Phenylobacterium zucineum HLK1: one gene and its partner. The protein of the gene in region 1 interacts with the protein of each later gene in a pairwise test. Links are inferred from orthologs where the notes say so. Each region holds a gene or a part of one and is shown in the gene's direction. Other genes may lie near its edges.

Region 1 (11,842 bases):
GGGTCTTGCGTTGAGCCATGCCCCGAAACAAACACCATATCGGCCGTGTCGGGCAAAAGGATTTGAGGCTTTGATCTATACCGCGACGTCGGACGGCTGGCTCGACCTCGGTCACCGCAGGGTCCGCTGCGCGCTGGGGCCCGCGGGCGTGAAGCCCGCCGCCGACAAGCGCGAGGGCGACGGGGCCTCGCCCGCCGGCGTCTGGCCGATCCGCGAGGTCTGGTACCGCCCCGACCGCGGCCCGCCGCCGGCCTGCGAGCTGCGCGTCCACGCCATGGCCGAGGACGACGGCTGGTGCGACGACCCAGCCGACCCCGCCTACAACCGCCACGTCAAGCTGCCCTATCCCGCCAGCCACGAGCGGCTGTGGCGCGAGGACGGGCTCTACGACATCGTGGTGGTGCTGGGCCACAACGACGACCCGCCGGTCCCGGGCCTCGGCTCATGCATCTTCCTGCACGTGGCCAAGCCCGGCTATGCGCCCACCGAAGGCTGCGTCGCCCTGGCCCGGGAGGACCTCGAGGACCTGCTGGACGGAATCCAGCCGGGCGATGCGATCGAGATCCGGCGATGAGCCGCCCGCCCCTCCGCCAGATCCTGGCCGCCGGCGAGCTGCCGCGCCACCGGCACGCGGAGGGCTACCTCGCGGTGGTCCTGGCCGGGGGCTACGAGGAGGCGGGCGAGGGCGGGCGGCGACGGATCGGCCCCGGCGACGTGGTGGCCCACGGCCGCTTCGAGGCGCACCTGAACCGCGTGCGGCCGGCGGGGGCGCAGGTCGTGAACCTGCCGCTGCCCGACGGGTCCCTGCCGGCCTTCGGCCGCATCGCCGATCCCGACGCCGTCGTGCGGGCCGCCGAGCGCGACCCGGCCGAGGCCGCCGCCCTGGTGCTGGCCCAGCACGCCCCGCGGCCGCCGGACGCCGAAGGCGACTGGCCCGACCGCCTGGCCCGGGCCCTGGCCGAGGGGCCGGTGCGGATCGGCGCGTGGGCGCGGGCCCACGGCCTTTCGCCCGAGCACGCCGCCCGGGGCTTCCGCCAGGCCTTCGGCGTCGGGCCCCTGGCCTTCGGCCGCGAGGCGCGAGCCCGGGCCGCCGTGGCCGACGCCCTGGCGGGCGAGCTGTCCCTGGCCGAGATCGCCCTGGCCCGGGGCTTCAGCGACCAGGCCCACCTGACCCGGGCGGTGGCGGCGTTGTCGGGACGCCCCCCGGGCGCCTGGCGCAGGTCAAATCCGTTCAAGACGCGGGAGCCCGCCCGCTCCATGTGAGTGCGCATGGACAGACGCGCCTTCCTCGCCGCCGCCGCCGCCCTGCCGTTCGCCGGCCCCGTCCGGGCGGCCCAGCCCCCGCGCACCCGCTGGGACATCGGCAGTTCGACAGGCTTCGACGCCCTCGCCTTCCTGGGGCCGCTGTCGGGCAAGCCGCTGTACGCCGAGCGCTACCGGGCGGAACTCGACGCCTTCGCGCCCCGGAGCACCCCGGTGCTGACCGCCGCCCTCGGGCGGCTGCAGGCCCGCGCCGACGCCGAGGGCAAGCTGCTGTGGCCCACTCTCGCCAACGTGCTCTCCTACGGGCCGGCCGAGAGCATCGACGAGCTCCTGGCCTCGCTCTCCGACCTGGAGGGCCGCATCCTTCCGGCCTACCGGGCGAGCTCGCACTGGGACGAGGCGAGCTGGCGGTTCGTCGCGGGCGGCCGAGCGGACGTCGCCGCCGTGCTGGGCGAGCTGAGGGCCGCCGACTTCCCGTCGTTCCGCGCCGAGTTCGTGGGCGACCGGCTATCGATCCAACGCCCCCGCCTCGCCGCGGGCCTGGCCGGCTACGATGTCATCGCCGAGCAGGAGCGGCTGATCGGCCGCCGGCTCGATCCCGTCATCGGGGTCGTCCTCCTGTGGTTCTCCAAGCCCCACGGCGTCAGCGTCGGCGGCCAGCGCTCGCTCTCGCACTTCGACTATCCGCTGGACACCGTGGTGCGGGTCGCCGCCCACGAGATGCTGCACCCGCCCTTCCCCATGGACGGGCCGGCGGCGACGGCGGCCCTGAAGGTGCTGGCGGCCGATCCGCTGATGGTGCGGGTGCTGAAGGAGCACGACCCCGGCTTCGGCTACAATTCGATGGACGGCCTCCTCAACGAGGACACGGTCCAGGCCCTGGACCAGATCGTCTCGGAGCGGCTGGGCGTCGCCCGCGATCCGGCCGAGCGCTGGCGCACCGCCGACGACGGCATGCACGTCCTGGCCGCGGCGCTCTACGGCATGCTGAAGGCCGAGGGCTACGACCGCACCGGCGGGGACATCGAAGCCTGGATGGAGGCCGCCGCGCGCGGCGGCAAGCTCGCCCCCGAACGCATCGCCCGCTTCGCCGGCCAGGTCACCGCCACCCCGCCGGACCGCCTCTGGCCGCGCAGGGCCTAGCCGGCCGACCGGGCGCCGAACACCGCCGAGCCGACGCGCACGCTGGTGGCGCCGAAGCGGATCGCGGTCTCGAAGTCGTCGCTCATGCCCATGGAGAGCTTCGCCAGGCCGTTGCGGGCGGCGATCTTCGCCAGCAGGGCGAAGTGCGGGCCGGGCGGCTCGGCGGCCGGCGGAATGCACATCAGCCCCTCGACCTGCAGACCGTAGTCGCCGCGGCAGGCGGCGATGAACCCGTCGGCCTCGGCGGGGACGACTCCGGCCTTCTGCGGCTCCTCGCCGGTATTGACCTGCACGTAGAGCCGCGGCGTGCGGCCCTGCTTCTGGACCTGCTCGGCCAGGGCCCGGGCCAGCTTCCCGCGGTCGAGGCTCTCGATCACGTCGAAGAAGGCGACCGCCTCCTTGGCCTTGTTGGTCTGCAGGGGGCCGATCAGGTGCAGCGTCAGGCCCTCCGCCCGGCCCTCCCAGCGGGCCATGGCCTCCTGCACGCGGTTCTCGCCGAACACCTTCTGGCCGGCGGCCAGCACGGGTTCGATCGCCTCCCAGGGCTGCTGCTTGGAGACGGCGACCAGGGTCACCTCGGCCGGATCGCGGCCGCAGGCTTGCGCGGCGCGGGCGATCCGGGCCACGACGTCGGCGTAGGGCGTGGGAGCGGCGGCCATTTCGGACGGGTTCTGGACCATGGAGCGGACGGCCCGGCTCTTACCGGCCCGCAGGCGGCTGCGAAAGGCCCTGCCCGCCCTGCTGTTCTTCACCGACCCCGCGCGGACCCCCGATCCGCTGGCCGCGGCGCGCGCGCTGCCGCCGGGCTCGGGGATCGTCTACCGCGCCTTCGGGGACCCGGGCGCCCTCGCCACGGCCCGGGCGCTGAAGCAGGTCGCCCGCGCGCGCGGCCTCGTCCTGCTGGTGGGCCAGGACGCGCAGCTGGCCGCGGCGGCCGGAGCCGACGGCGTCCACCTGCCCGAGCGGCTGGCCCGCCTGGCCATGCCGCTGAAGCGCGCCCGGCCGGGGTGGATCGTCACCGCCGCGGCCCATTCGCTGGCCGCCGCCCGCACGCCCGGCCCCGACGCGGTGGTGATCTCCGCGGCGTTCCCCTCGAACAGCCCCTCGGCCGGACCGCCGCTGGGCCCCGTGCGGCTGGCCGCCCTGGCGCGCGCCGCGGGGCGGCCGGCCTACGCCCTGGGCGGGGTGAACATGAAAACGGCCCGGCGCCTCAGGGACGCGGGCCTTATCGGTCTTGCAGCGGTGGAAGGGCTGAGCCCCGAGACGTCCGCTAGAACTTGAAGGTGGATTCCAGCCGGACCTTCGGCGCATCGGCCGGCCGGGCCTGGTTGGCCCGCGGGGTCAGCTCCTGGTCGCCCAGGGCCACCGAGCCGCCGACCCGCAGCGACGGGGTGATGCGGAAGTAGGCGCCCGCCTGCACGTCGTTGAGGGTGGATTCCCGCACGTCCGACTGGCGCACGCCCAGGGTGACGCCGAAGCGGCCCTTGGAGGCGTCGTACACCTGGACCCGGCCCGCCCCGGGGGACGCCGCCGCCGGCTCGGACTTCACGGTGAAGTCGATGCGCTTGCCCTTGTCGGCCGCGTGCGCGCCGCCCGCCGCCGCGCCGAGAAGCGCGGCCGCAGCGATGATCGCGCTGATCCGGCCAACAGACATAAGCAACATATAGTCCCCAAGCCCCGGTATCGCACCCCAGCGCTACTGCACAGGTTCGCGATCTCGTTGCGATTAGAGAAGCGCCGCCGACGACGTCAACCGACTCCGAGGCCGCGGGGCTCCGGACTCGCCAAGATCGCGCCGACATGTGGCCCTTCGGCCACGCGATTCCTGTTTGGCGCCGCTGGCGCCGTTGTTATAGAGGGCGCGGCGCGGGGGCGGCGCCGTGGCGTTCGCGCCGCGGGGAGATCAATTGGAGACGGATGCCTATGCCGTTTGTGCGCGGTGACCTGAAGCGTGGCCTGATCGCGGGCGCGGCGGCCCTGGCGGCCCTGAGCCTCGCCGCGTGCTCGAGCGGTCCCCGGTTCCTGGGCGGCGGCGGCGACAAGATCGAACGCCCCGAAGGCTCCATCTCGGTGAACGGCTACCTGTGGCGCGCCACGCTGGACACGCTGTCCTTCATGCCGCTGGCCTCGGCCGACCCCTACGGCGGGGTGGTGATCACCGACTGGTATATCAATCCCGAGAAGCCGGACGAGCGCTTCAAGTGCACCGTCTACATCCTGGACGCGCGGCTGCGCGCCGACGGCCTGAACGTGGCGGTCTTCAAGCAGACCCGCGACGCCGCCGGCAACTGGGTGGACGCGCCGGCCGCGGTGCAGACCGAGGCGGACATCGAGAACGCCATCCTGACGCGGGCGCGCCAGCTCCGACTTTCGAACATCCGGGGCTGAGGCTCCCGCGCGTTTCGAAGGTCGGCCTCCTGCCGGGCGGTTGACCGGACCTGAACTCCAGTCCAAAGGCCGCCCGTCATGGCCGCTACCCGATACAATCCCAAGGAAACCGAGCCCAAGTGGCGCAAGCGCTGGGACGAGGCCCAGGCGTTCCGCGCCGTCGAGGCTCCCGGCAAGCGCAAGTACTACGTCCTGGAGATGTTCCCCTATCCGTCGGGGCGCCTCCACATGGGCCACGTGCGCAACTACGCCCTGGGCGACGTCATCGCCCGCTACAAGCGCGCGCAGGACTTCTCGGTGCTGCATCCGATGGGCTGGGACGCCTTCGGCCTGCCGGCCGAGAACGCCGCCATGGAGCGCGGCGTCGATCCCAAGGCCTGGACCTACGACAACATCGCCCGGATGCGGGCCGAGCTGAAGGAGCTGGGCCTGTCCATCGACTGGTCGCGCGAGTTCGCGACCTGCGACGTGGAATACTACGGCCAGCAGCAGGCCCTGTTCCTGGAGCTGTTCGAGCGCGGCCTCGTCTACCGCAAGGAAAGCGTCGTCAACTGGGACCCGGTGGACCAGACGGTGCTGGCCAACGAGCAGGTGGTCGACGGCAAGGGCTGGCGCTCGGGCGCGCCGGTCGAGAAGCGCAAGCTCGCCCAGTGGTTCCTGAAGATCACCCAGTACGCCGACCAGCTGGTCGACGACCTGAAGACCCTGGACCGCTGGCCCGAGAAGGTCCGCGTGATGCAGGAGAACTGGATCGGCCGCTCGAAGGGCGCCCGCCTGCGCTTCCGCTTCGCCGGCCAGCCGCCCGCGGGCCATGAGGCCGGGGTCGAGGTCTACACCACCCGCCCCGACACGCTGTTCGGCGCCAGCTTCGTCGGCGTCGCGCCCGACCACCCGCTGGCCCAGGCGGTGGCGGCCGCGAACCCCGAGGCGGCGGCCTTCATCGAGAAGTGCCGCCACGGCGCGGTGTCCGAGGCCGAGATCGAGACCGCCGAGAAGGAGGGCTTCGACACCGGCCTGAAGGTGAAGCACCCGTTCGATCCCAGCTGGGAGCTGCCGGTCTGGATCGCCAACTTCATCCTGATGGACTACGGCACCGGCGCCATCTTCGGCTGCCCGGCGCACGACCAGCGCGACCTGGACTTCGCCCGCAAGTACGGCCTGCCGGTGAAGCCCGTCGTCCTGCCGCCCGAGGAGGCGCAGGCCGAGGCGATCGTCCAGAAGCTGCTGAACGAGGCCTACACCGGGCCCGGCCGGATCATCAATTCCGGCTTCCTGGACGGGCTCGACGTCGAGGCCGCCAAGGCCGCGGCCATCGCCCGCATCGAGGAACAGGGCGACGGCCAGGGCGCGACCGTCTACCGCCTGCGCGACTGGGGCGTCTCGCGCCAGCGCGCCTGGGGCTGCCCGATCCCGGTGGTCCACTGCCAGGCCTGCGGCGTCGTGCCGGTGCGCCGCAGCGACCTGCCGCTCACCCACCCCGCGGACATCGAGTTCGGCAAGGCCGGCAATGCGCTCGAGCGCCATCCGACCTGGAAGCACACCACCTGCCCCGGCTGCGGCGGCCCGGCGACCCGCGAGACCGACACGCTGGACACCTTCGTGGACAGCTCCTGGTACTTCGCCCGCTTCGCCAATCCGGGCGCCGAAGCCCCCATCGACAAGGCGGCGGCCGACTACTGGCTGCCGGTGGACCAGTACATCGGCGGCGTCGAGCACGCCGTCCTGCACCTGCTCTACGCCCGGTTCATCACCAAGGCCCTGGCCGACGTCGGCATGCTGAGCGTGCGCGAGCCCTTCGCGGGCCTGTTCACCCAAGGAATGGTCACCCACGAGACCTACCGCAAGCAGAGCGGCGAGTGGGTCGAGCCCAAGGAGGTCGAGGTCACGGCGGAGGGCAAGACGCGGCGGGCCCGGCTGGTCGGCAGCGGCGAGCCGGTGGTGATCGGCGACGTCGAGAAGATGTCGAAGTCCAAGAAGAACACCGTGGCGCCCGAGGAGATCTTCGACGTCTACGGCGTCGACGCGGCCCGCCTGTTCGTCCTGTCCGACAGCCCGCCCGAGCGGGACGCCCAGTGGTCCACCTCCGGCGTCCAGGGCGCCTGGCGGTTCGTGAACCGGGTGTGGGACGAGTTCGACGCCTCGGAGGAGCCGGTCCCGGGCACGGAGGAGGCCGTCACCGGCGTCGCGACCGACAACCTGCGGCGCCAGCACGCCAAGACCGTGAAGGCCGTGACGGAGGCCATCGAGGGCTTCCGGTTCAACTCGGCCATCGCCCACCTCTACAGCTTCCTGAACGTGCTGAAGGCCGAGCGGCCGCAGGGTCGGGCCGGAGCGCTCGCCCACGCGCATCGTGCGGCGCTCAGGGATTTCGCGCTGCTGATCGCCCCCTTCACGCCGCACCTGGCCGAGGAATGCTGGGCGCGGATCGGCGGCCAGGGGCTGGTCGTCGAGGCGCCGTGGCCGACCTACGATCCGGCCCTGACGCAGGACGCGGTCAAGGTCCTGCCGGTGCAGGTCAACGGCAAGCGCCGGGGCGAGATCTCGGCCCCCGCGGGCGCCGAGCCGGCCGAGGTCGAGCAACTCGTCCTGGCCGACCCCGAGATCAAGGCGCGGCTGGAAGGCCTCACGATCCGCAAGATCATTGTGGTCAAGGACCGGATCGTGAATATCGTGGCGGCATGACGAAGGCCGCGCTCCTCGCCCTCACCCTGTCGGCCGCCGCGCTCTCGGCGTGCGCGGGGTTCCAGCCGCTGTACGGCGAGCGGGGCGTGGGCGCGAACCTGGCGGCCATCGAGGTCGTGGCCCCCGAGGGGCGCACCGGCTACCTGATCCGCCAGCACCTCGACGACGCCTTCGCCCGCAACCGCGGCGCGCCCACCGCCTACGTGATGGACCTGTCGCTGGGCGAGGCGCGCTATCCCCGCGGCGTGCGGATCGACAACGTCGCCACCCGCTACGAATACGTGCTGACCGCCGACTATGTCCTGCGGACCCAGCCCGCCGGCGCGGTGGCCAAGCAGGGCCGGGTGCGGGTCGAGCTCACCTACGATTCCGCCGACCAGCCCTACGCCTCGATCGCGGCCCAGCAGGACGCCCAGGACCGGGCCGCCGCCGAGGCCGCCCGGCGCATCCAGCTCGAGCTCGCCGTCTGGCTGGCCAACGGCGCGGGGTCCGGCCGCTGACGCCATGATCCTCAGCCGCCGACCCGACATCGAGCGGTTCCTCGCAAAGGCCGACGCCGCGGTCCGCGCGGCGCTGATCTACGGCCGCGACCTCGGCGTGGTGCGCGACCGCGGGCATCAGCTCGCCGCCAAGACCGTCCCAAATCCCGACGATCCGTTCGACGTGGCCATACTCACCGAGGTCGACGTCGCCGACGACCCGCCCCGCCTCGAGGGCGAACTCGCCGCCCAGTCGCTGATGGGCGGGCGCCGGCTGGTGCGCCTGCGCCTGTCCTCCGAGAAGCCGGCGGTCGACAAGGCGGTCGCCGAGGCCCTGGAGCGGCACGCCAAGGGCGAGCTCAACCCGGACGCCTTCTTCCTGATCGAGGCGGGCAATCTCGGCCGCGACTCTGCGCTGCGGAAGGTGGGCGAGAAGCAGCCCGCCTGCGCCACCATCCCCTGCTACGAGGACGAGCCCGGCGACGTCGCCCGCCTCGTCAAGGAGACCCTGGCCCGCGACAACGTCGGGCTGAACGCCGACGCCCTGGCCCTCTTCGTCGCCCGCATGCCCAAGGAGCGCGGCGTGGCCCGGCAGGAGATCGAGCGCCTGGCCCTGTTCCTCGGCCCCGGCAGCGGGACGATCGCCGCGCCCGCCCAGCTCGAGGACTTCCTGGGCGTTGAGCCCGAGGCCAGCCTGTTCGACGCCGCCGCCGACGCCTTCGGCGGGCGCCTGGCCGAGGCGCAGGCGGGGCTGCGCCGCGCGGCCCAGGAAGGCGAGAGCGGCCCCGCCGCCGTCCGCGCCATCGGCATGCACCTGGGCAAGCTGCGCCGCACGCTGACGCTCGCCAAGGCGGGCGCCGGCCTGCAGGAGGCCGCCAAGGCCTCGGGGGTGTTCTGGAAGCAGGAGCGTGAGTTCCTCCGCCAGGCCCGCGCCTGGAGCCTGGAGGAGCTCGACCGCATCCAGCCCGAGGTGCTGGCCGCCGACAAGGCCTGCAAGACCGCCGGCTCCCCCGACCGTCTCATCGCCGAACGCCTCGCCCTCACCGTGGCCGGCCGCGCCCGGCGCCTGGGGCTGTAGCCGCCCTTCGTCATCCGCGGCGTCCCCAACGGCCAGATCAGGCGATGATGGGTCCCGGACAAGCCGCTGTGCGGCTTTCCGGGATGACGAGATGGGAGGACGGGACTGCTACCGCCGGGTCAGTCGGCGGCAGATTTCGTCCAGCTGCTCCAGGCTCGCGTAGCGGATCTTCAGCTCTCCGGCGCCGCCGCGGTCGGCGATGTCGACGCTCATGCCGAGCGCGTCCTCGAGGTCGGCCTCCAGGGCCGAGGTGTCGGCGTCCTTCGACCGCTTCGGGCCGCTGGCCTTCTTCGCCGCCCCGCCGGCGGCAGCGCCGGGCTTGGCCAGGGCCTCGGCGTCGCGCACCGACAGGCCCTTCTCCAGGATCTGCTCGGCCAGCGCCTCCGGGTTCTCGGCCCCCAGGAGAGCCCGGGCGTGGCCGGCCGACAGCCGGCCCAGCACGACATGCTGCTGCACGCCCTCGGGAAGCTGCAGCAGGCGCAGGGTGTTGGCCACGTGGCTGCGGCTCTTGCCGACCTTCTCGGCGGCCTGTTCCTGCGTGTAGCCCATCCGGCCCATCAGCGACCGGTAGGCCCTCGCCTCTTCCATCGCGTTCAGGTCCGCGCGCTGGACGTTCTCGACGATGGCGATCTCGAAGGCGATCTCGTCGGCGACGTTGCGCACGAGCGCCGGGATGGTGCGCAGGCCCGAGCGCTGCGTCGCCCGCCAGCGGCGCTCGCCGGCGACGATCTCGTACTCGCCCGGCGCCTTGGGCGAGGGCCGCACCAGGATCGGCTGCAGCACCCCCTTGTCGCGGATGGAAGCCTCCAGCTCGGCGAGCTCGGCCTCGGCGAAATGCACCCGCGGCTGGTCGGGATTGCGGTGGATCAGCTCGATCGGGATCTCGCGCACCCCGGCCGTCGGATCGCCCGCGTGCTCGATCTCCTCGGCCTCGCCCAGCAGCGCCGAAAGGCCCCGGCCCAGTCCCCTGCGGTTCTCCGCCATCGTCACACCACCGCGTCAGCCGCCGCGCGCTTGCGGCGGTCGCGCTCGCGCAGGACCACTTCGCGCGCGAGCTTCAGATAGGCCTGGCTGCCGGCGCAGCGCAGGTCGTAGACCAGGGCCGGCTTGCCGAAGGACGGGGCCTCCGACACCCGCACGTTGCGCGGGATCACCGTCTGGTAGACCGTCTCGCCGAAGTGGCCGCGCACGTCGCGCGCCACCTGCTCGGACAGCGAGTTGCGCCGGTCGTACATGGTCAGGATCACGCCCTGGATCTCCAGGGCCGGATTGAGGCTGCCGCGCACGAGGTCGATGGTGCGCATGAGCTGGGTCAGGCCCTCGAGGGCGAAGAACTCGCACTGCAGCGGCACCAGCACGGCGTCGGCCGCGGCCATGGCGTTGACGGTCAGGAGGTTCAGCGACGGCGGGCAGTCGATCAGGACGTAGGTGTAGCCGCCCTCGGCCCGCAGCGGCGACAGCGCGTCGCGCAGCTTGAACGAGCGGCGGGCCTGCTGGCCCAGCTCCAGCTCGACGCCCGACAGGTCCGGGTCCGCCGGTACGATGTCGAGGCCGGGCACCGAGGTCTTCACCACCGCCTCGTGCACGGGCTTCTCGCCCATCAGCACGTCGTAGAGGGTGTGCTTGCGCTGGGCCCGGCCGACGCCCAGGCCCGTGGAGGCGTTGCCCTGCGGGTCGCTGTCGATCAGCAGCACCTTCTCGCCGACGGCGGCCAGGGCGGTGCCGAGATTGATCGCGGTCGTGGTCTTGCCGACCCCGCCCTTCTGGTTGGCGACCACCAGGACGCGCAGGGACCGGTCAGACTTTGCGGCCACGGCCCCGCTCCTTCCCGAGTCTCGTCACGCGCACGATCCGACCCCGCTCGTCACTCTGTGACGGTATGACATCCGCCTGGAAATCCCAAGATCTAGCGGCCTCGGCGAGCTCGGCTGCTACATCTTGTCCTTTCAGGAACAGGCCTACCGCGCCACCCTTCAGGTAGGGCCGCGCGTACCCCAACAGCCTTCCGAGCGGCGCACAAGCCCGCGCGGTGACGATGTCCACAGCAAGGTCGAGGTTTTCCGCCCTCTCGTTGTGAACCGTCGCGGGGAGGCCCAGCTCGGTGACCACTTCGGTCAGGAAGCGGCACCGCTTGGCCATGCTCTCCACCAGGTGGACGTGGAAGCCGGGCCGCCCCTTGCCGAGGATCGCCAGCACCAGGCCCGGGAACCCCGCGCCCGCCCCGAGATCGGCCCAGACGCGGGCGTCCGGGGCGAGCTTCAGCAGCTGGGCCGAATCCCAGGCGTGCCGGTTCCAGAAGTCCGGCAGGGTCTTGGGCCCGACGAGGTTCATCACCGCGTTCCCCGCCTCCAGCTTCGCCAGGAAGCGCTCGAGGTCGGCGATCTGTGCAGCTGTCGCGTCCGCCGCGGCGGCGAAGGACGCGGCGTCCAGCACCCGTCCTCCCCCATCGGGGGAGGGGAACCGCGCAGCGGTGGAGGGGGCCGTCCGCCCACTCAGCGCTTCCGGCAAGCCCCCTCCACCACCCTGCGGGTGGTCCCCCTCCCCCGATGGGGTGATTATGCACTTGACAAAGGTGGGCTTGTCCCTTAGATTCTAAGGGAAAATAGCACCCTGGCCGCCGCAAATGCTCCCCACCCCGCCTGACCTGACGCTCGACCAGATCATGACCCGTTTCGCGACGGACGAGGCGGCGCGGGCATATCTGGAAGCCGTGCGCTGGCCGGAAGGTCCGGTGTGCCCGCACTGCGGTAACGCTGACGCTGCCCGCGTTTATGAGATCGCGGCGAACCCCGCGAAGAAGGTCCGCGCC
Region 2 (9,324 bases), 1.4 Mb from region 1 along the record:
CGCTCTGGCGCTGAAGGCCTCGCTGGCCGGCCGCGCCGCCGGGCCGCAGCCGCTGATGATCTTCGACGAGGTGGACCAGGGCGTGGGCGGGGCGGTCGCCGACGCCGTCGGCCTGCGCCTGAAGAAGCTGGCAGGGAACGCGCAGGTCCTGGTGGTCACCCACAGCCCGCAGGTCGCCGCCCGGGCCGAGGCCCACTGGCGCATCTCCAAGGCCGGGGACGCCGCCCATGGGGAGGGGCGCATCCGCACGGCGGTGGAGGTCCTCTCGCCAGCCGACCGCGAGGAGGAGATCGCCCGTATGCTGGCCGGCGCCCAGATCACCGACGCCGCCCGCGCGGCCGCCCGCGCGCTTATCGGCGCCTGAATCCGCGCGCGCTCCCGCTTCGCGGCGGAGGGAGGCCGCGCTAGACCTTCGCCCGATGAAGTCTGTCGAATCCCTCACCGAGGCCGAGGCCGCCGAAGAGCTGACCCGGCTCGCCGACGAGATCGCCGCGCACGACATCCGCTATTACCGCGAGGATGCGCCGACGATCTCGGACGCGGCGTACGACGCCCTGCGACGGCGGAACGACGAACTCGAGGCGGCCTTCCCGCACCTGATCCGCGAGAACTCGCCGTCGCTGCGCATCGGCGCGGCCAGGGCCGAGCAGTTCGCGCCCGTCGAGCATGGCGTGCCGATGCTCTCGCTGGACAACGCGTTCTCGGACGCGGACGCGCTGGAGTTCGACGCGCGGGTGAAGCGCTTCCTGCGGCTGGACGAGGAGGTCGCCTACACGGCCGAGCCGAAGATCGACGGCCTGTCCTGCTCGATCCGCTACGAGAACGGCCGCCTGGTGCGCGCCGCGACGCGAGGCGACGGCCGGGTGGGCGAGGACGTCACCGCCAACGTCCGCACCATCGGGGAGATCCCGCAGAAGCTGCACGGCCAGGCCTGGCCCGAGGTCATCGAGATCCGCGGCGAAGTCTACCTCGGCCACGCCGAGTTCGCCGCCCTGAACGAGGCCGCCGCCTCGGCCGGCCAGAAGACCTACGCCAACCCGCGCAACGCGGCGGCGGGCTCGCTGCGCCAGATCGACCCGAAGATCACCGCCCAGCGCCCCCTGCGCTTCTTCGCCTACGCCTGGGGCTTCGTCAGCGCCCCGTTCGCCCAGACCCAGTGGGAGGCGCTGCAGGCGCTGAAGGCCTGGGGCTTCCGCACCACGCCGCAGTCCCGCTGCGTGAAAGGCGCCGAGGGCCTCATGGAGGCCTACCGCGAGATGGAGGCCGAGCGGCCGCACCTGGGCTTCGACATCGACGGGGTGGTCTACAAGGTGGACCGCCTCGAGTGGCAGCAGCGCCTGGGCTTCGTCTCGCGCGCGCCGCGCTGGGGGATCGCCCGCAAGTTCCCGGCCGAACAGGCGCGCACCGTGCTGGAGGCCATCGACATCCAGGTGGGCCGCACCGGCGCCCTGACTCCCGTCGCGCGCCTGACGCCGGTGACCGTCGGCGGGGTGGTGGTCACCAACGCCACCTTGCACAACGCCGACGAGATCGCGCGCCTCGACGTGCGCGTCGGCGACACGGTCGTGCTGCAGCGGGCCGGCGACGTCATCCCGCAGATCCTGCGCGTGATCCCCGAGGAGCGGCCGAAGGACTCCGTCCCCTACGACTTCCCGCACGTCTGCCCGTGCCCGCTCCGGACCGAGGTCGTCCGCGAGACCACCGCCTCGGGCGCCGAGACCGTGGTGCGCCGCTGCTCGGGCGAGTTCGCCTGCCCGTTCCAGCGCATCAATCACCTGCTGCACTTCGTTTCCCGCCGGGCGTTCGACATTGAGGGCCTGGGCGAGAAGCAGCTCACCGCCTTCTTCGAGCGCGGCTGGATCAAGGCGCCGGCCGACATCTTCCGCCTGCACGAGAAGCGCGACGAGCTGCTGGCCATGGAGCGGATGGGCGAGACCAGCGTGGGCAACCTGCTGGCGAACATCGAGGCCCGCCGCACCATCGGCCTGGACCGCTTCATCTACGGCCTGGGGATCCGCCACATCGGGGAGACCACCGCGACGGTGATGGCGCGCGGCTACGGCACGGCCGCCCACTTCCTGGAAGCGATGGACAAGGTGGCGGCCCGCGATCCCGAGGCGGTCGAGGAGCTGGACGCCCTCGACCAGATCGGCGGGGCGGTGATCGAGGCCGCCGCGGCCTTCTTCGGCGAGGACCACAACCGGGCCATGGTCGAGGACCTGGCGGGCCAGCTCACCATCCTCGACGCCGAGAAGCCCAAGACCGACACGGCGGTGGCCGGCAAGACCGTGGTCTTCACCGGCGCGCTGGAGCGGATGACCCGCGACGAGGCCAAGGCCCAGGCCGAGCGGCTGGGGGCCAAGGTGTCGGGCTCGGTGTCGAAGAAGACCGACATCGTGGTGGCCGGTCCCGGCGCAGGCTCGAAGCTGAAGACGGCCGCCGAGCTCGGCATCCAGGTGCTCACCGAAGACGAATGGTTGGAGATGGTCGGCAGCTAGGAGCCCGAACTCTCCCGTGATCCCCTCGTCCCGCTTGAAGGTCCTCGTGGACGCGCCGCCGCGTCCCGGGGCCCGCTACGTGCTCTACTGGATGCAGCAGTCCCAGCGCGCCGGCGGCAATCCCGCCCTGGAATACGCTGTCGAGCAGGCCAATGCGCTGAAGCTGCCGCTGCTGGTCTGCTTCGGGCTTGCGGCCTTTCCGGAGGCCAACGCCCGGCACTACGACTTCATGCTGCGGGGGCTCGCCGAGGTGGAGCGCGCGCTGGCGGCGCGGGGGATCGGCTTCGTCATCCGCAAACGGCCGCCGCACGAGCTGGTGCGAGAGCTGGCGGCCGACGCCGCCCTGGTCGTGGCCGACCGCGGCTACCTGCGCATCCAGCGGGCCTGGCGCGAGAGGCTGGCCGAGGGCCTGGCCCGCCGGCTGGTGCAGGTGGAAGGCGACGTGGTCGTCCCCGTCGAGGCCGCCTCGAACAAGCACGAGTACGCCGCCCGCACCATCCGGCCGAAGCTGCACCGGCTGTGGGACGACTACCTGCACCCGCTGGCCGAGCGGCCGGTGAACCATCCCGCCCTCGGCCTGCGCGTCGCCGGCGACGTGGACCTGTCCAAGGTGGACGCCGTCCTGGCGGGCCTGAAGATCGACCGGTCCGTGCCGCCGGTCCGGCGCTTCGCGGCGGGCGAGGGGGCGGCCCGCGCGGCCCTGGCCGCCTTCCTGGATCGGGGCCTCGCCCGCTACGAGGCGGACCGCAGCCGTCCGGAGGCGGGCGCGGTCTCGCACCTCAGCCCCTACCTGCACTTCGGGCAGATCTCGCCGGTGGAGATCGCGCTCGCGGTGCGGGAGGCCGGCGTCGTCAGCGGCGTGGCGACCTATCTGGAGGAGCTGATCGTCCGGCGCGAGCTGGCCATGAACCACGCCTTCCAAGCGCCGGCCTACGACCGCTACGAGGTCCTGCCCGAGTGGGCCCGCCAGACGCTGGCGGACCACGCCTCGGACCCGCGGCCGCACCTCTACACCCGCGATCAGTTCGAGGCGGCCGAGACGCACGATTCCTACTGGAACGCGGCCATGCTCGAGATGCGGGCCACAGGCTACATGCACAACCGGCTGCGCATGTACTGGGGCAAGAAGATCCTGCACTGGTCGGCCAGCCCCGAGGAGGCGTGGGAGACGGCGCTGGCCCTCAACAACCGCTGGTTCCTCGACGGGCGCGACCCCAACTCTTTCACCAACGTCGGCTGGCTGTTCGGCCTGCACGACCGCCCCTGGGGGCCGCAGCCGGTGTTCGGCACGGTCAGGTCGATGGGCCCGAACACCTTCAAGAAGTTCGACGCCGAGGCCTACGTCCGCCAGGTCCGGGCCCTGGCGGACGCCGAAGCCGTCTAGAGCGGGGCGGTGACCTCGGCGAGCCAGGCCTTGGCCTCGCCGTCCAGCAGCGGGCCGATCTCGCGCGCCACGCGGGCGTGGTAGGCGTCGAACTGGGCCAGCTCCTCGGGGGTCAGCATCTCTTTGACCACCAGCCGCCGGTCGATGGGCGCCAGGGTCAGGGCCTCGAAGCCGTGCATCGGCCGCTCGCCGCCGGCCACCGGCTCGGCCTCGGTGACGAACTGCAGGTTCTCGATGCGGATGCCGTACTCGCCTTCCTTGTAGTAGCCGGGCTCGTTCGAGACGATCATCCCCGGCCGCAGGGCGACGGTGTTCGGGGCTTTGGAGATCCGCTGCGGACCCTCGTGGACGCCCAGGTAGCTGCCGACGCCGTGGCCGGTGCCGTGGTCGTAGTCGAGGCCCGCCTCCCACAGCGGCACGCGGGCCAGCGCGTCGAGCTGGCTGCCGGTGGTGCCGGCCGGGAAGCGCACCCGCGCCAGGGCCAGATGGCCCTTCAGCACCAGGGTGAAGCGCTCGCACATCTCGCGGGTCGGCTCGCCGATGGCCACGGTGCGGGTCACGTCGGTGGTGCCGTCCAGGTACTGGCCGCCGGAGTCCACCAGGAGCAGGCTGCCCTTCTCCGCCCGCTTGTTCAGCCGCGCGGTGGGCCGGTAGTGGCAGATGGCGCCGTTGGAGAGCGCGCCGGCGATGGTGTCGAAGGACAGGTCCTTCAGCGCGCCGGTGGCCTCGCGGAACTGCTCCAGCTTCTGGACCGCGGTGATCTCGTCGGGCGGGCTCTCCTGGCCCTCGGTGGCCAGCCAGTGGAGGAAGCGCGACAGGGCCGCGCCGTCGCGCACATGCGCCTTGCGGCTGCCCTCGATCTCAACCTTGTTCTTGCAGGCGCGGGGGATGGCGCAGGGGTCCTCGGCGCGGACCACCTCGGCGCCGGCGCTCTGCAGGGCCTCGAAGTACCAGGCCGAGGACTGCGCGGGATCCACCGCCACCTTCAGGCCCTTCAGGTCGGCCAGCGCCTGGGGCAGGTCGCCCGGCGTCTCCAGGCGCACCTGGTTGCCGAGCCAGGCCGGCAGCTCGGGCGTGACCTTCTGCGGGTCCAGGAACAGCCGCGCCGTGCCGTCCTTGTTCAGGATGGCCTGGCCGAGGGGCAGGGGGCTGCGGATGACGTCGCCGCCGCGCACGTTGAACAGCCAGGCGATCGAGGCGGGGGCGGTCAGCACCGCCGCGTCGGCGCCCCTCTTGGCGATCAGCTCGCCCACGCGGGCGCGCTTGTCGGCCGAATCCTCGCCCGCGTACTCCAGCGGATGGGGAACGACGGGGGCGGTCGGCTGCGGCGGGCGCGCCTGGCCCCAGGCTCGGTCCAGCGGGTTCTCGGCCACCGGCAGGAGCTCGGCGCCGGCCTTGGCGGCGGCGGCGCGCAGGTGGTGCAGGGCGTCGGGGCTGTGCAGGCGGGGGTCGTAGCCGATCTTCTGGCCGCTGGCGGCCGCCTGCTCGAGGTAGGCCGGCACGCCGCCGTCCACCAGGTCGCGGATCTCGAAGAAGGCCGGATCCACCTGGTCGCGGACCTGGATCGTGTAGCGGCCGTCCACGAACACCGCGGCCTTGTCCTTGAGGATCACCGCCGCTCCGGCCGAGCCGGTGAAGCCGGTGGCCCAGGCCAGGCGGTCGTTGGCCGCCGGCAGGTATTCGTTCTGGTGCTCATCCTCGTGCGGCACGAGGAAGCCGTCGAGCCCCTGGGCCTCCATGGCCTGGCGGATCAGGGGGACGTGCTTGGGACCGAAGCTGCGGTCGGTCGTCTCGTCGAAGGTCTGGCGCATGACCTCGATGTAGGCCCTCGCCGCGCGCCGATCAAAGGCTCTATTTTACCCGGATATAATTGACGCTGCGGCCGGGGCCGGCTAACGCTGGCCCATGTCCGCTTCGAAGCGCCAGGCCATCCGGGATTTCAAGGAACGCAAGGTCTCCGCGGGGATCTACGTCCTGCGCTGCGAGGCCGCCGGCGCGGCCTGGATCGGCGTCTCGCGCAACATCGACGCCCAGGAGAACAGCGTCCGCTTCGCCCTGCGAATGGGCAGCCACCCCAACCGCGACCTGCAGGCGGCGCTGCGGGCGCATGGCGCCGACGCGCTCTCCTACGAGGTGCTGGAGCGGATCGAGGATCCCGACCTGAGCCCCATGGGCCTGACGGACGAGCTCAAGCGCCGCGAGGCCCATTGGCTCGCGGCGCTCGGGGCCAGAAAGCTGGCCTAGCGGGGCTCGTCCGCGACGTCGGCCGCGGCGTCGTTCACCGCCTCGGACGCGGCGGCGGCGGTTTCCTCGGTCTGCTCGGCGGCGGCGTTGGCGGCCGACTCGGTGGCGGCGGCCGCGCCCGCGGCGGCGTCCTGCGCGGCCTGGGCGGCCACGGCCGCGGCGTCGTGGGCCGACTGGCTCGCCGCGGCGATGGAGGCCTCGGCCTCGCCCTGCTCGCGGGCGGCCTGCAGCTCGTCGTCCCCGGCGCCGGCGTTGTATATGAAGATCACGGCCACGATCGCCACAATGGCGACGAGGGCGGCGACCCACCAGCCCGCCGCGCTTCCGCCGCGGCGGACCTCGACGGTGCGGGTCGGCTCGTTGGTGATGGTGGTGCGTTCGTACGGCTCGGTCATCTCAGCCTCCTCCTCGGCCAAGCTTGGCCTTCCGGCTGAGAACGGCGCTCGCCCTGTGGGGTTCCTCGGGCGCGGGTTCCTTGGGCGGTTCCGTCAGGGCCTGCGAACGACCAGCGTGGCCCAGGCGTCCCGGTGCAGCCGCCGCTGGAGCTTGAACCCCTTGGAGAGGTAGGCCGCCAGCACGCGCCGCTCCTGGGTCCGCAGTAGGCCCGAGAGGATCGCCAGCCCGCCGGGCTTCAGCGCATTGCGGATGTCCTGCGACAGCGCCACCAGCGGCGGCGCCAGGATGTTGGCGAACACCAGGTCGTACGGGCCGCGGGTGCGGACCGCGGGATGGCCGAGGCCCGAGGCGTGGACGAACTCGGCGCCCGCCCGGTTCAGCGTGGCGTTCTCGTTGGCGATGCGGACCGAGACGCGGTCGATGTCGGTGCCGACGGCGAGCTCCGAGCCTGTGCGCGCGGCGGCGATGGCCAGCACCCCGGTGCCGCAGCCCACGTCCAGCACCTTCGGGAAACGGCGCGCCTTGAGCAGCTCGTCGAAGGCCAGCAGGCAGCCCACGGTGGTCCCGTGGTGGCCGGTGCCGAAGGCCGCGCCCGCCTCGATGCGCAGGTTCACGGTGCTGGCGGGGGCCAGGCCCCGGTCGTGGGCGCCGTAGACGAAGAACCGGCCCGCTCGCACGGGCGGCAGGCCCGACAGCGCCATGGCCAGCCAGTCGGCGTCGGCCAGCACCTCGGTGCTCACCCGCAGGTCGCCGAAGCGCACCAGCACGGCCGCGATGGCCTCGCGCTCCTGGTCGGTGGTCGGGAAGGCGTCGATGCGCCAGACGTCGTGGTCCTCGTCCTCTTCGAGGATCGAGTAGGTCAGCGCCTCGGTGGCGGGCTCGGCCTCCAGCGCGGCGGCTGCGGCTTCGGCAATGCGGCGCGGGCCGCGGGCGATGATCTGGACGGCCTCGTCGCTCATGGGCGTGAGCCTCTAGCGGCCCGGCGCGCGAAAGGCGAGGGGGATCAGCCCGGCGTCGCCGCCGCCATCTCGGCGAGCTCGGAGTCTTCGGGCGGCGGCGGGGGCGCGGGGAGGTCGCCCGCGTAGGCCACGCCGTAGGCTACGCCGCCGTCCAGCGACGGATAGCGCGCCGGCTCCCGCGGCGGCTCCTCCCAGCGGACGATGGCGACCGGCTCGTAGGCGTCGTCCTCGGCGAAGGCGACGGTCTCGTCCTCGCCCGGGATCGGGACCTCCTCGTCGAACTGTTCCGGCGGCTCCAGCCAATCCGTTCCCACGACGTAGTCGGGTACGCCGGTTTCGTAGGCCGCGAACGAGGCGCCCACGTCCTGCAGCTGTGGCTGCCGGGCGCCCGAGACGCCGGCGAGCATCTGGGGGCCTTCGACGTCCGTCGGGCCGCGGAGGTTCGGCTGCATGGCCGCGCCGAGCAGGAGGCCGAACGCGGCGCAGGCGGCGGCGCCTGTCAGGATCGGCTTCAGGTCGGCCCTGGAAAACGGGCTCTGGAGAAACGAGCTGCGCATCGATGCGATAGCGCGCGAACCTTCGGACGGTTCAGTTCCATGGCGCCGATGCGGCCGCCGTGCGTTTAGCCGCCATGAGCAAGTACAAGCCCCTGTCCCAACGCCTGTCCGGCCACGGCGCCGACGAATGGCGCGCGAGCTTCGCCGAGCTGGAGGAGGTGCTGGGCTTCCCCCTGCCCAAGGGCGCAAGGTCCGGCGGCTCGTGGTGGGCCAACGACCCCGACAAGTCGCACAGCCGCGCCTGGACTGGTCATGGCTGGGAGGTCTCCGAGGTGGACCGCGCCGGCGAGACGGTCACCTTCCGCCGCAACGCCGCCCAGGCCGACATCGAGGCGGCGGGCGGCGTGCAGCCGCAGCACGCCCAGCCGGCGGTGGGTGAGCCCCTGGCGCCGGCGCCCGAGCAGGGCCCCGGCGGGCGCGTCGGCGAGGCGGCGGCCTGGTCCGCCGGCTCCGACGGCGTGCGGCCCGAGCCGATGCGCCGCGCCGCCGAGGCGGCGTCTCGCCAGTCCCGGCTCCGCAAGGCGGCCCCGCTGATGGCGGCCGGCGCGGCGGTGGTGGCCGGACTTGCGACCTTCGCTGCGCGGCGGCTGATGCGGCGGCGGGGACCCGAGGCCTAGGACTGCTTCTCCACGAAGCTGTCGATGACCTTCTTCTCGCCGGCCTTGTCGAAGGCGACGGTCAGCTTGTTGCCCTCGATGCCCTTCACCGTGCCGTAGCCGAACTTGAGGTGGAAGACGCGGTCGCCGCGGCTGTAGTCGCTCTTGGCCTCAGAGCCGGTGACGACCAGCCGGCCGTCGCCCTCGATCACCTGCTGGCGGCCGGGATGGCTGCCGCGGTAGTTGGACGCCTGCGCCCGCCGCCAGCCGGGCGAGGAATAGCCGGCGCCGAACGAGGGGCTCTCGTCCCAGCGGCTGCCGTGCTGCTGCATGCCCGGGCCGCCGCCGTAGTAGCCGGTTTCGGAGCTGGCCTCGACGTTGGCCAGGGGCAACTCGTCGACGAAGCGCGAGGGCAGCTGGCTGGTCCAGCGGCCGTAGACCTGCCGGTTGGCGGCGAAGCTGATCCGCGCCTCCTCCCGCGCCCGGGTGATGCCGACGTAGGCCAGGCGCCGCTCCTCCTCGAGGCCCTTCTCGCCCTTCTCGTCCATCGAGCGCTGCGAGGGAAAGACGCCTTCCTCCCAGCCGGGCAGGAAGACCAGCGGGAACTCCAGGCCCTTGGCCGAGTGCAGGGTCATGATCTGCACCGCGTCGGCGGCGGGGCCGCGGTCGAGGTCCATGACCAGGGAGACG

The links.
Region 2: the proteins of leuS (region 1) and ligA interact in binary tests that used the Escherichia coli proteins (3 or more experiments, as listed by UniProt). The link is inferred for Phenylobacterium zucineum HLK1 from one-to-one orthologs.

What each region holds. Positions count from the first base shown.
Region 1 is NC_011144.1:3,970,159-3,982,000, forward strand. The notes cover bases 4,483-7,676. They hold leuS (leucine--tRNA ligase), read left to right. Parts: upstream 4,483-4,872; coding sequence 4,873-7,476; downstream 7,477-7,676. Other genes in these bases: PHZ_RS19420 (DUF3576 domain-containing protein), read left to right, coding at 4,483-4,794; lptE (LPS assembly lipoprotein LptE), read left to right, coding at 7,473-7,676. Outside these bases: PHZ_RS19385 (response regulator transcription factor), read right to left, coding at 1-19; PHZ_RS19390 (L,D-transpeptidase family protein), read left to right, coding at 71-574; PHZ_RS19395 (helix-turn-helix domain-containing protein), read left to right, coding at 571-1,263; PHZ_RS19400 (hypothetical protein), read left to right, coding at 1,270-2,406; PHZ_RS19405 (YggS family pyridoxal phosphate-dependent enzyme), read right to left, coding at 2,403-3,065; PHZ_RS19410 (thiamine phosphate synthase), read left to right, coding at 3,085-3,687; PHZ_RS19415 (NtrZ family periplasmic regulatory protein), read right to left, coding at 3,677-4,060; more of PHZ_RS19420, read left to right, coding at 4,330-4,482; more of lptE, read left to right, coding at 7,677-7,976; holA (DNA polymerase III subunit delta), read left to right, coding at 7,981-9,033; PHZ_RS19440 (ParB/RepB/Spo0J family partition protein), read right to left, coding at 9,142-10,017; PHZ_RS19445 (ParA family protein), read right to left, coding at 10,020-10,847; 16S rRNA (guanine(527)-N(7))-methyltransferase RsmG, read right to left, coding at 10,831-11,466; PHZ_RS19455 (IS1595 family transposase), read left to right, coding at 11,696-11,842.
Region 2 is NC_011144.1:2,609,426-2,618,749, reverse strand. Bases 1-2,958 are described here. They hold ligA (NAD-dependent DNA ligase LigA), read left to right. Parts: upstream 1-419; coding sequence 420-2,498; downstream 2,499-2,958. Other genes in these bases: PHZ_RS12775 (deoxyribodipyrimidine photo-lyase), read left to right, coding at 2,515-2,958; recN (DNA repair protein RecN), read left to right, coding at 1-364. Also shown: more of PHZ_RS12775, read left to right, coding at 2,959-3,882; PHZ_RS12770 (aminopeptidase P family protein), read right to left, coding at 3,879-5,693; PHZ_RS12765 (GIY-YIG nuclease family protein), read left to right, coding at 5,788-6,126; PHZ_RS23130 (hypothetical protein), read right to left, coding at 6,123-6,521; PHZ_RS12755 (50S ribosomal protein L11 methyltransferase), read right to left, coding at 6,615-7,481; PHZ_RS12750 (hypothetical protein), read right to left, coding at 7,526-8,038; PHZ_RS21735 (DUF7662 domain-containing protein), read left to right, coding at 8,113-8,655; PHZ_RS12740 (ATP-dependent helicase), read right to left, coding at 8,652-9,324. UniProt on the Escherichia coli protein: DNA ligase that catalyzes the formation of phosphodiester linkages between 5'-phosphoryl and 3'-hydroxyl groups in double-stranded DNA using NAD as a coenzyme and as the energy source for the reaction.